3 linked regions of the Oleidesulfovibrio alaskensis DSM 16109 genome follow. The protein of the gene in region 2 binds, or shares a complex with, the protein of the main gene of each other region. Links are inferred from orthologs where the notes say so. Each region holds a gene or a part of one and is shown on either strand. Other genes may lie near its edges.

Region 1 (2,923 bases), on a different replicon or contig from region 2:
AGGCAGCTGCCGTACTGGAAACGCTGGACGAAAAAATCGCTGTCAGAATTCTGGCAGGAATGCGTGGCAGGCAGGCAGGGGAAATTCTGTCGTTTGTCGATGCACAGAAAGCGGCCCGCCTTTCCGAAGCGCTGACCAAAATGCAGCTGCCGTTCGAGTAGTATGGCCCGGCTGAAGCTTATCATAGCCTATGCAGGCACGCGCTATGCGGGCTGGCAGATACAGTGTCTTCCGGCCGGACGGCCCCATGCCGTGCAGCAGCCCACAGTGCAGCAGGCGGTGGAAGATGCCGCAAAAGCCATACTGGGCAGCGCTGTCCGCGTGCACGGAGCGGGGCGCACCGATTCGGGCGTTCACGCCGAAGGTCAGGTCGCCCATCTGGACATTCCCGATGCCAAAGCCGCCGTTGACTGGCGGCGGGCTCTCAACGCCAAGCTGCCCGAAGACATATCGGTTCTGCAGGCCGCCGTTGTGCCGGACGGCTTTCATGCCCGCTTTGACGCCGTAAAAAAACGCTACACCTACCGTATATGGCTTACCCGCGCTTTTGTGCTGCCGCAGCGCCGTCCCTTTGTGCATATGACCGGCCCGCTGGACATCGCCGCCATGGACGCGGCAGCCGCGTTCATGACAGGCACACACGATTTCGCTTCGTTCCAGAATGCAGGAACCGAACTGGCCACCACGGTACGCACGGTCTACAGCATAACACGCACCCCCGGACTTGCTCCCGATGATTTTCCGCGCAGCCACGACACTACCCCCCGTGCCCCTCTGGAACTGGCATGGCATTTCGAGGCAGACGGGTTTCTGAAGCAGATGGTACGCAACATGATGGGCCTGCTGCTGTGGACCGGTACGGGCAGATGCGCACCGGAGGATGTACCGGCTATCATCGCCGCCCGCGACAGGCGGCTTTCAGCCCCCACAGCCCCCGCATGCGGGCTGACCATGGAGCGTGTTTTCTACCCGGACGAATGCTGCCCCCCCGAAAGCTGACAAAAAAAAGCGGCCGAAGCCGCTTGCATTCTTTCCGGAAATATCCGTAACCGGCAGCGCATATCAGGTATATCTGGGTTCTTCCTCACGGATGACCTGAAATGCTTTATTAGCCTTGACAATACCGCTTATTCCCCAGAATTTGCGCACCCCTTCCACGGTGCCTTCCAGCAGATCATCAGTATCGGTATCAAGCAGCAGCACGTCGCCCACTTTCAGCCGCAACAGCTGGTTGCCGGTTATCTTCGTCTCCCCGAAGCGTATTTTCATTTCCACCGGAGTTTCCAGCAGACGCTCCTTCAGACGGGCAACCCATGCATGGTCCACTTCCAGCCGCTCGGTCTGAAAGCTGGCATGCAGCTTCGAACGGATAGGTTCGATGGTGGCATACGGCAGACACATAACCAGCGAACCGATGGCCGATTCCAGTTCCACCTCAAAGGTGATGACCACAACAACGTCACTGGGCGGCACAATGGCAGCAAACTGCGGGTTGATTTCAGAACGGACCAGCTCAAGGTTCACCTCATGCACCGGCCGCCACGATTCTTCCATGTTATCAAGCGCAATTTTGATAACCCTGTCCACAATGGCCTGTTCTATGCGCGTGAACTCGCGGCCTTCAATTTTGGGCTGACTGCCTGCCCCGCCGAAAAAGTTTTCCACCAGAGCGAAAACAAGGCGTGAATCGACCACGATGATGGCATTGCCGCGCAGCGGTTCCATCTTGAAAATATTGATGCTGGTAGGCACGGGCAGCGAGCGCATAAAGTCACCGAACTTGGTCATATCTATGGATATGGGGTTCAGTTCCACACGCTTGCGCACGGCGTTGCTCAGCGCGTTGGTGCACAGACGGGCAAAGCGGTCGTTGACGATTTCCAGAACCGGCATACGCCCGCGGATGATTCTGTCCTGATTGGCAAGGTCAAAAGACACAATGCCGGAATCATCCTCCGGTATATCGGATTCTGTTTCTATCTCGCCGCCGGAAAGCCCCCGTAACAGGGCATCCACTTCATCCTGTGCCAGAATTTTGTTCATACAGAGAGTCAGGCTCCGTGCTGGTTACCACGCCCGCGGAACGGACGGACATCATAAAAAAGAACCGGCAGAACCAACCGGCAAATACCGCCGTTTGCTCTTTCTGACCGGAAAATGATGCATAATAAATGCCATTATTGCCCTAATCCGGGCAGACATCAAGCCCCGAAACGGCGCCGTGCCACTTCAAGGTCTTCCTTACGCAGATACCCGAGCATCACCAGCACATCTTCCAGCCCGTATTCCGAACCGGTCTGGGTCTTGTAGTCTCTGGCTTTCTGCAACTGCGCCGGAGTAATGCGCCTGCCGCGTACCAGACTTTCCAGCACGGCATTCTCGCCGCGGGCGATCTTTGCGGGTTTTTCCAGCATATCGGAATAATCCGCAGCGCCTTCCTGCCCCGTCTGCACGGCTTCCTGCGTCATAAACCCGAGATCGATGGGCGGCAGTCCCTTTTCAATGTCATTCAACTGGATACGCAGCATTTTTTCGCGCCGCCGCAAATCGCTCACCCGCTCCGCAGCCTCTTCTCTGCCCAGACTCAGCTTCTGCTGTTCGGAACGCAGTCTCCGGATCATGTCCAGATTTCTTGCCGTAATGACATGATTGCTGATCACGCCGCCGATGGTCAGCACAAAAATGATCAGTATGGTCACAAACAACGTCATCCGGATATCCTGCCGCAGTGTCCGCAAAAAAAAGTTGCATGGCGCCACAACACACACATGGTCTCTGTTATCTGATATATCAGATTTTATCTTGCCGCAACGGGCAGATACAGGCATGCAGACAGGGGACGGCCCTGCCTTGTCCTCCGGTTGTGCGAAAAACGGCGGCCTGTATGATTCATCATATATGCAAAGCTGCACCTTTTCACTGA
Region 2 (3,143 bases):
CGCCCAGAAACCTGTTTCACCTGTTTCACGAAGGGGCGGATCTGGGCAGCATTCTGTGCGAGACGCCTTACGGGTTCCGCATTCTGCCGGCTTCGTCGGGCGTGGGCGAAATGCTTTCGCTTTCCACCGGTCAAAAGCTTGACCTGCTGGAGGCCATGGACGTTCTTGAAGATTCTGTTGATTATCTGCTAGTGGACACTGGAGCAGGTATCAACGATAATGTACTGTATTTCAATATCGCCGCGCAGGAACGCATTGTCGTGCTGACGCCGGAGCCCACATCGCTGACCGATGCCTATGCGCTTATCAAGGTGATGAAGCTCAATCACGGCGTGGAACATTTCAAGGTGCTGGTGAACATGGCGGGCGACATGAAGGCCGCGCGCGAGGTTTTTTCCCGGCTGTACAAGGCCTGCGATCATTTTCTCAGCGGTGTGTCGCTGGATCTGCTGGGGTATGTGCCCCGCGACAGAACCGTGCGGCGGGCAGTGGTGGAGCAGACGCCGTTCTGCGTCCTCGACAGCCGGAGTCCGGCGAGTCTTGCCGTGCAGAAAGTGGCTGAAACAGTGCAAACATGGGACGTATCGGCGAGCTTAGATGGCAATATCAAGTTCTTCTGGAAAAAGCTCCTCTTCAGGTAATCAGCCCTGGGAACGGCTGGAGTCCGGTGCCACCGCGTGGCCCGACTTCACCCCCGCGGAACAGGAACAGGTGGTCAGGCACTATGCGCCCAAGATCAAGTTTCTGGCTTTGCGGCTCAAGGGCAAACTGCCGAAGAGTGTCGAACTGAACGAGCTGATCAGTGCCGGAACGCTGGGGCTTATGGAAGCCTTCGGCAAATTCCAGCCCAAGCTCGGTATCAAGTTTGACACCTATGCCGAAAACCGCATTCGCGGGGCCATGCTTGACGAGCTGCGCAGGCTGGACTGGTTTCCGCGAAGTCTGCGGCAGCGCGTGCGGCTGCTGGAAGACACTATAAACCGTCTGGAGCACGAAAAAGGGCGGCGTCCTTCGGAAGAAGAACTGCAGAAGGCCACGGGGCTTGAGGAAAAAGACCTGCGTAGTGGCCTGGAAGCATTGCAGAATCATCTTTGTATCAGTCTTGATGCCATTCAGGAGACCTTTGCCGCAGACGGCAGAGACCATCTTGAGGGCGAGCCCTTCCATTCTACAGCCACACAAGAGCTGATCGAGCGCATAGCTTCGCTTATAGATCAATTGACACCAAGGGAAAAGCTGGTATTGTCGCTATATTATAGTGATGAACTGAACATGCGGGAAACTGCCGAAGTAATGGGTGTTACCGAAGGCAGAGTGTCGCAGCTTCATTCTCAGGCTCTCAACCGGCTCCGCAAACAGTTTCATGAACAGTTTGGAACTCAGGGCGCCGTTTAATACCAAGGAGATACGAGCATGCCTTATGATCCGAATATGCGTGTGCTGGTGGTAGACGATTTTTCGACCATGCGCAGAATCATCAAAAACATCCTGCGTCAGCTCGGGTTCAACAACGTGGTGGAAGCCGATGACGGAACAACCGCATGGGATGTTCTGAACAAAGATAAAATCGATTTCATCATCTCCGACTGGAATATGCCGCAGATGACCGGCATCGACCTGCTGCGCAAAGTCCGCTCCAGTGAAGAATTCGCTGACCTGCCTTTTCTTATGGTAACGGCAGAAGCACAGCAGGAAAACATCATCGAGGCTGTTCAGGCCAAGGTTTCCAACTATATCGTCAAGCCGTTCACTGCGGAAACCATGAAGCAGAAAATCGACAAGATTTTCCCGTAAGGCCCCGCCTGCCGGACGGCGGAACGGACATGGGGTAGAGGGCGCGATGCATGTTGCTGATGTTAGACGACGACCCTTTGGGCGGCGAGGCCGGCGACAGCACCCAGCTTGACACCGAAGAGCTGCAGCCTGTGGATGCGTCTGCGGGCGGTGACGAAAAGGTTGAACTTGACCTTGAGGATGCTCCTTTTCTGGAAGAAGAAGAGGAGCCGGTGGAAGAGCCCCCTTCCGATGACGGCGGTGACGGTTCGCTGGATATCGACGCGGACGGCGGCGGAAAAAGAAAAAGCGGATTCAGCGCTGCTGCGCTGCTGCGCGACAGGCGTGTGCAGATAGGCGGCGGTGCCGTCTTGCTTCTGCTCGTCGGGCTGCTTATCTTTCTGTTATGGCCATCGGGCGAACCGCCCGCAGAAAAGCAGGCGCAGCCCGTGGTCAAAAAAAAGATTGTCCGCAAGGCGGGTGAGCTGCCCCCCCCGAAAGAAGAAGAACCTGCAAAGCCGGAGTATGTGGTTGCGTGGGAGCCTTTCTGGGTTGAACAGACAGACCAGCAGGGAAATATCCGTTTTCTGGTCTGCAAGTTTGCCGCCGTTACCGAAAGCGAAAGGCTTTCGTGGGAAATCGGCACAAAGAAAGTCGTTCTGCGCGATGCAATCTTTTATTACCTGCGCAACAAATCGCTTCTGTTCCTGACGGAAAAAACCAACGTGGAAACGCTGAAAAGCGATCTGCTTGCCGTAATCAACCAGTATCTGGACAATGGTCAGCTTCAGGACTTGCTTATAGAAAACTATCTGGTGAAATAATATGTCGTTGCAAAGCAGCCTTCCGGTGCTGCTCGTCCAGATGGGACATGTGCAGAAGATAACGCACAACGAGCAGGCACATCCGGAAACGCAGCAGGCCGTTGCACAGCAGTCGGTTGCGGAAACGCTCAAGCGCGGCCAGAGCCAGGTGGAAAAAACGCAGAAGTCCGGTAAAGGCAGGATCGAACCGGATGGCGGCGGCAAAAGCGGCAATCAGGCCGCGGCAGAACAGCAGGAGCGGCAGGAGACTGCTTCCGGCGAACAGTCACCGGAGCAGGAGCAGAAGAAAAGCCCCTGGACAGGAAACATTGTCAACGTGAAGGTCTGATACGGCCCGCCACTGCGGCGCGTTCCACAAACGCGGCGGCCAGAGGCGGGCGTTGTTGTTCCGTGCACCCTGAAGTCTGATTTTTCCGGAAAGCTTTGTCATGCAGTTATCACTTCTGGCGCTTGTTCTTGTCACCGTGGCGGAAATTCTTCTCCTCGGCCTGCTGGTGATCTTTTTTTTCCGTCTGCGCCGCTCGGAAAACGTGCTCAGCCAGCTGC
Region 3 (3,038 bases), on a different replicon or contig from region 2:
ACACGCCGCCCGCATGGCAAGGAAGCAACCATGAATGACACTCAAAAAGCATACAGAAAAAATATCCACCTCACCTTTCCGCCGCAGGTTTCCAAAGAGCCTGTGGTTTGCAACCTGACACGGTTGTTCGACCTGACTTTCAACATCCTGAAAGCGCAGATAACCCCCCGCAAGGAAGGATATCTCACCCTGGAGCTGGTCGGCAGTCAGGAAAACTGCGGCAAAGCCATCGCCTACCTCAAAGAACACGAAATTGCTGTCTCCCCCGTGGACCAGAGAATTTCACGCGATGAAGATTCCTGTATGCACTGCGGCATGTGTACCGCCATCTGCCCTGTGGACGCCCTGCATATGGACTGGGTTGCCCGTACTGTAACTTTTGACACCGAACGCTGTACTGCCTGCGGACTGTGCACCAAGGTATGTCCTGTGCGCGCCATGCATGTGGAAGTGGAAAACGGCCCCTGGTAGACAACTCTCATGGAAAAACGTTCGTATTCCCGCGTTGCGGCAAGCATCTCCGGCAGGTTCCGGCTTATGTCCGGCACCGACGATCAGCCGCTTTATTCGGGCTGGTCCGGGGCTTCCGCCAAAGATGCGGAACAGGCGCTGCAGCAGGCAAAATTGCCAGATGCCATGGTTCAGTTTCTGGCAACCATGGATGCCAAACTGGATGCCATACTGGGGCAGATGCAGCGCGACACCCTGCGGGAGGATTTTCCTTTCCGCCTGCGCGTCAGTCAGATAAGCGGTGCGGGAATCCGTTTTTTCACGCAGGAAGAACTGCACGAAGGTTCGCTTCTTGAGGTGGTGCTGTTTCTCAGACAGTATCCGCTTTCGGTGGCATCCGCCGCCGGACGCATAACCCGCTGTTCAACGCACGCCGACGCGCTTTCAGACAATGCACAGAATGAATACGCGCTGGAATTCACAGTTATCAATGATTCCGAGCTGGAACAGGTAATAGGATTTGTTTTTGATCAGGAACGGCGCATTATCCGCCAGCACAGATGGGAATGACCGCGCACCTGCCAGCCGACAAACACAGGAGTTTGCCATGCGCACTCAGGAAGCCATCCTTGAACAGGTAATGCAGAATGTTACCGCCCAGGTAGCTGACAGCATCAAAGACGCAATAGCACAGACAATTCAGAACGAGCTGACAACAAATCTTACAAGAGCTCTGCTTGAGGGTGAGTTCTATAAAAAACTCAACTCAGACATGCGCAGCGGGCTGCAGAATATCTATCAGGAAATTTCCCACGCAGCCAAAGATAAAAGTGTCGCTCCTCCAAGCGAAGCACAGACCGACAAACTTTTCTCTGAAGCTTCCGAACAGTTGGACGAAATTCTGACAACAACCGAGCAGGCAACAGACGATATAATGGATGTTGTCGAGCAGCAGCTTGAAAGGCAGGCGGAAGCAAGCGCCCTGCTTGATGCTCTGGAGAAAGAAGCCCCCGGGGACTCCATAACGCAGTTACGTGCCATTAACAGCGAACTGGCAGACAATCTTACTACCATTCTGACAGCACTGAGCTTTCAGGACATTACGGGACAGCGCATCAAAAAAATAATCACGGCTCTGCAGCGCATAGAAAGTACTGTATTCGAACTTTATATGTCCACAGGGCTTATTATGAAGGCGTACAGTGAAACCCCCGATAAAGAGATTGAAGAACTGGAACAGGAAGCACGGCAGAAAATGTCGGAACTCAAAGGTCCCACAAGAGACGTTTCACAAAGCGATATAGACGACATGCTTGCCCAGTTGGGTATGGACTGATCATTTTCACATGCTGTCTCGTTCCTTCTGAACTACCGGCACCCCGCGCTCACAGCGCGGGGTGTTTTATCTGCAGCCCGCAATCACAGCCTGCACCAACCGCCCGCACCGTACCCGATCAGCAATTCATGCCACCTGCCTGCGCCTCTGCATAGACACAAAGCACTTGTGTCTCCGGAAGGCCGTAAGGCACACAAGCCTTATTCCGCAATTTGTGACGGCCGTTGCTCTTGGTTACCCTGCGCACCTGCCCGGCTTCCGCCATCGGTACACAAAAGCAGCAGCCTTAGGTTCCTGTCATCCATCGTGGCAGATATGCAAAAAGGTCTGACGGATATCCCCATTTGCAAAAACTCTGCAAAAAAAGCCGCAGCCAAATCACAGCCGGCACGGGGCAGCCGGCATCTCTGGCCAGGCTCCTCCGTCACGGCCCCCCCGGCTTTTAAATTTTACCCTTGCCAGCCACAGATATGATTCCCATATTAGATAATGTGTTTTTTCCAACCCTCACACGGAGGCTGTGATCATGCATACCCCCCTAGTCATCATCGGTTCCGGCCCTGCCGGACTGTCTTCCGCCATCTACACCTGCAGATCCGGCATTGATACTATCGTATTCGGCTCAAAGCCCAAAGTTGCCGGAGATTATGAGATAGACAACTATTTCGGATTTGAAGAAACAATTTCCGGCAAAGAACTGCTGGGAAAAGGGCGGGCGCAGGCCGAGCGTTTCGGTGCCCGCTTTAAAGAAGACAGGGTGCTCTCTGTACATCATAACGAAAGCGGAGGCTTTCATATAAAAACTGAGCACGAAGAATTTGACGCATGCGCGGTCATTCTGGCCACCGGCGTGGGCAGAGTCCGTCCGGGCATAAGCAACCTGAAAGATTACGAGGGCAAAGGAGTATCCTACTGCGTAAGTTGTGACGGTTTTTTTTATAAAAACCGAAAAGTTATCGTAGTCGGAGAAGGCATCTACGCCGCCAATCAGGCTCTTGAACTCTTGTCGTATACGCCCCACGTAACCATAATCACGCAAGGGAAAAAATCGTCCATCACTCCGGAATTCCAGCAACGCCTTAGTGCTGCCGGCATAACCGTTTCAGAACAAAAAATCGAAACCCTTTCCGGCTCTCCGGCACTGTCATCCGTTACCTTGTCGGACGGGACAAGCCTTGAGGCCGAAGGTATTTTCATTGCCATGGGCGAAGCTTCTTCACTTGATTTTGCTTATACTCTGGGGCTGGAACGC

Evidence for each region.
Region 1: the proteins of H586_RS0106905 (region 2) and fliM are in contact, whole or in part, in a crystal structure (PDB 1F4V), measured with the Escherichia coli proteins. The link is inferred for Oleidesulfovibrio alaskensis DSM 16109 from one-to-one orthologs.
Region 3: the proteins of H586_RS0106905 (region 2) and H586_RS0100790 are in contact, whole or in part, in a crystal structure (PDB 1KMI), measured with the Escherichia coli proteins. The link is inferred for Oleidesulfovibrio alaskensis DSM 16109 from one-to-one orthologs.

The regions. Positions count from the first base shown.
Region 1 is NZ_AXWQ01000013.1:99,533-102,455, forward strand. Bases 54-2,820 are described here. They hold fliM (flagellar motor switch protein FliM), read right to left. Parts: upstream 2,044-2,820; coding sequence 1,063-2,043; downstream 54-1,062. Other genes in these bases: H586_RS0108785 (MotE family protein), read left to right, coding at 54-161; truA (tRNA pseudouridine(38-40) synthase TruA), read left to right, coding at 163-999; H586_RS20640 (hypothetical protein), read right to left, coding at 2,202-2,711. Outside these bases: more of H586_RS0108785, read left to right, coding at 1-53. UniProt on the Escherichia coli protein: FliM is one of three proteins (FliG, FliN, FliM) that forms the rotor-mounted switch complex (C ring), located at the base of the basal body.
Region 2 is NZ_AXWQ01000007.1:40,838-43,980, forward strand. The notes cover bases 117-3,103. They hold H586_RS0106905 (chemotaxis response regulator CheY), read left to right. Parts: upstream 117-1,413; coding sequence 1,414-1,794; downstream 1,795-3,103. Other genes in these bases: H586_RS0106895 (MinD/ParA family protein), read left to right, coding at 117-641; H586_RS0106900 (FliA/WhiG family RNA polymerase sigma factor), read left to right, coding at 598-1,395; H586_RS0106910 (flagellar basal body-associated FliL family protein), read left to right, coding at 1,845-2,597; H586_RS0106915 (hypothetical protein), read left to right, coding at 2,599-2,925; H586_RS0106920 (hypothetical protein), read left to right, coding at 3,026-3,103. Outside these bases: more of H586_RS0106895, read left to right, coding at 1-116; more of H586_RS0106920, read left to right, coding at 3,104-3,143. UniProt on the Escherichia coli protein: Involved in the transmission of sensory signals from the chemoreceptors to the flagellar motors.
Region 3 is NZ_AXWQ01000004.1:153,694-156,731, forward strand. Bases 40-2,921 are described here. They hold H586_RS0100790 (protein phosphatase CheZ), read left to right. Parts: upstream 40-1,057; coding sequence 1,058-1,786; downstream 1,787-2,921. Other genes in these bases: H586_RS0100780 (NIL domain-containing protein), read left to right, coding at 40-471; H586_RS0100785 (PilZ domain-containing protein), read left to right, coding at 481-1,020; H586_RS0100795 (NAD(P)/FAD-dependent oxidoreductase), read left to right, coding at 2,313-2,921. Outside these bases: more of H586_RS0100780, read left to right, coding at 31-39; more of H586_RS0100795, read left to right, coding at 2,922-3,038.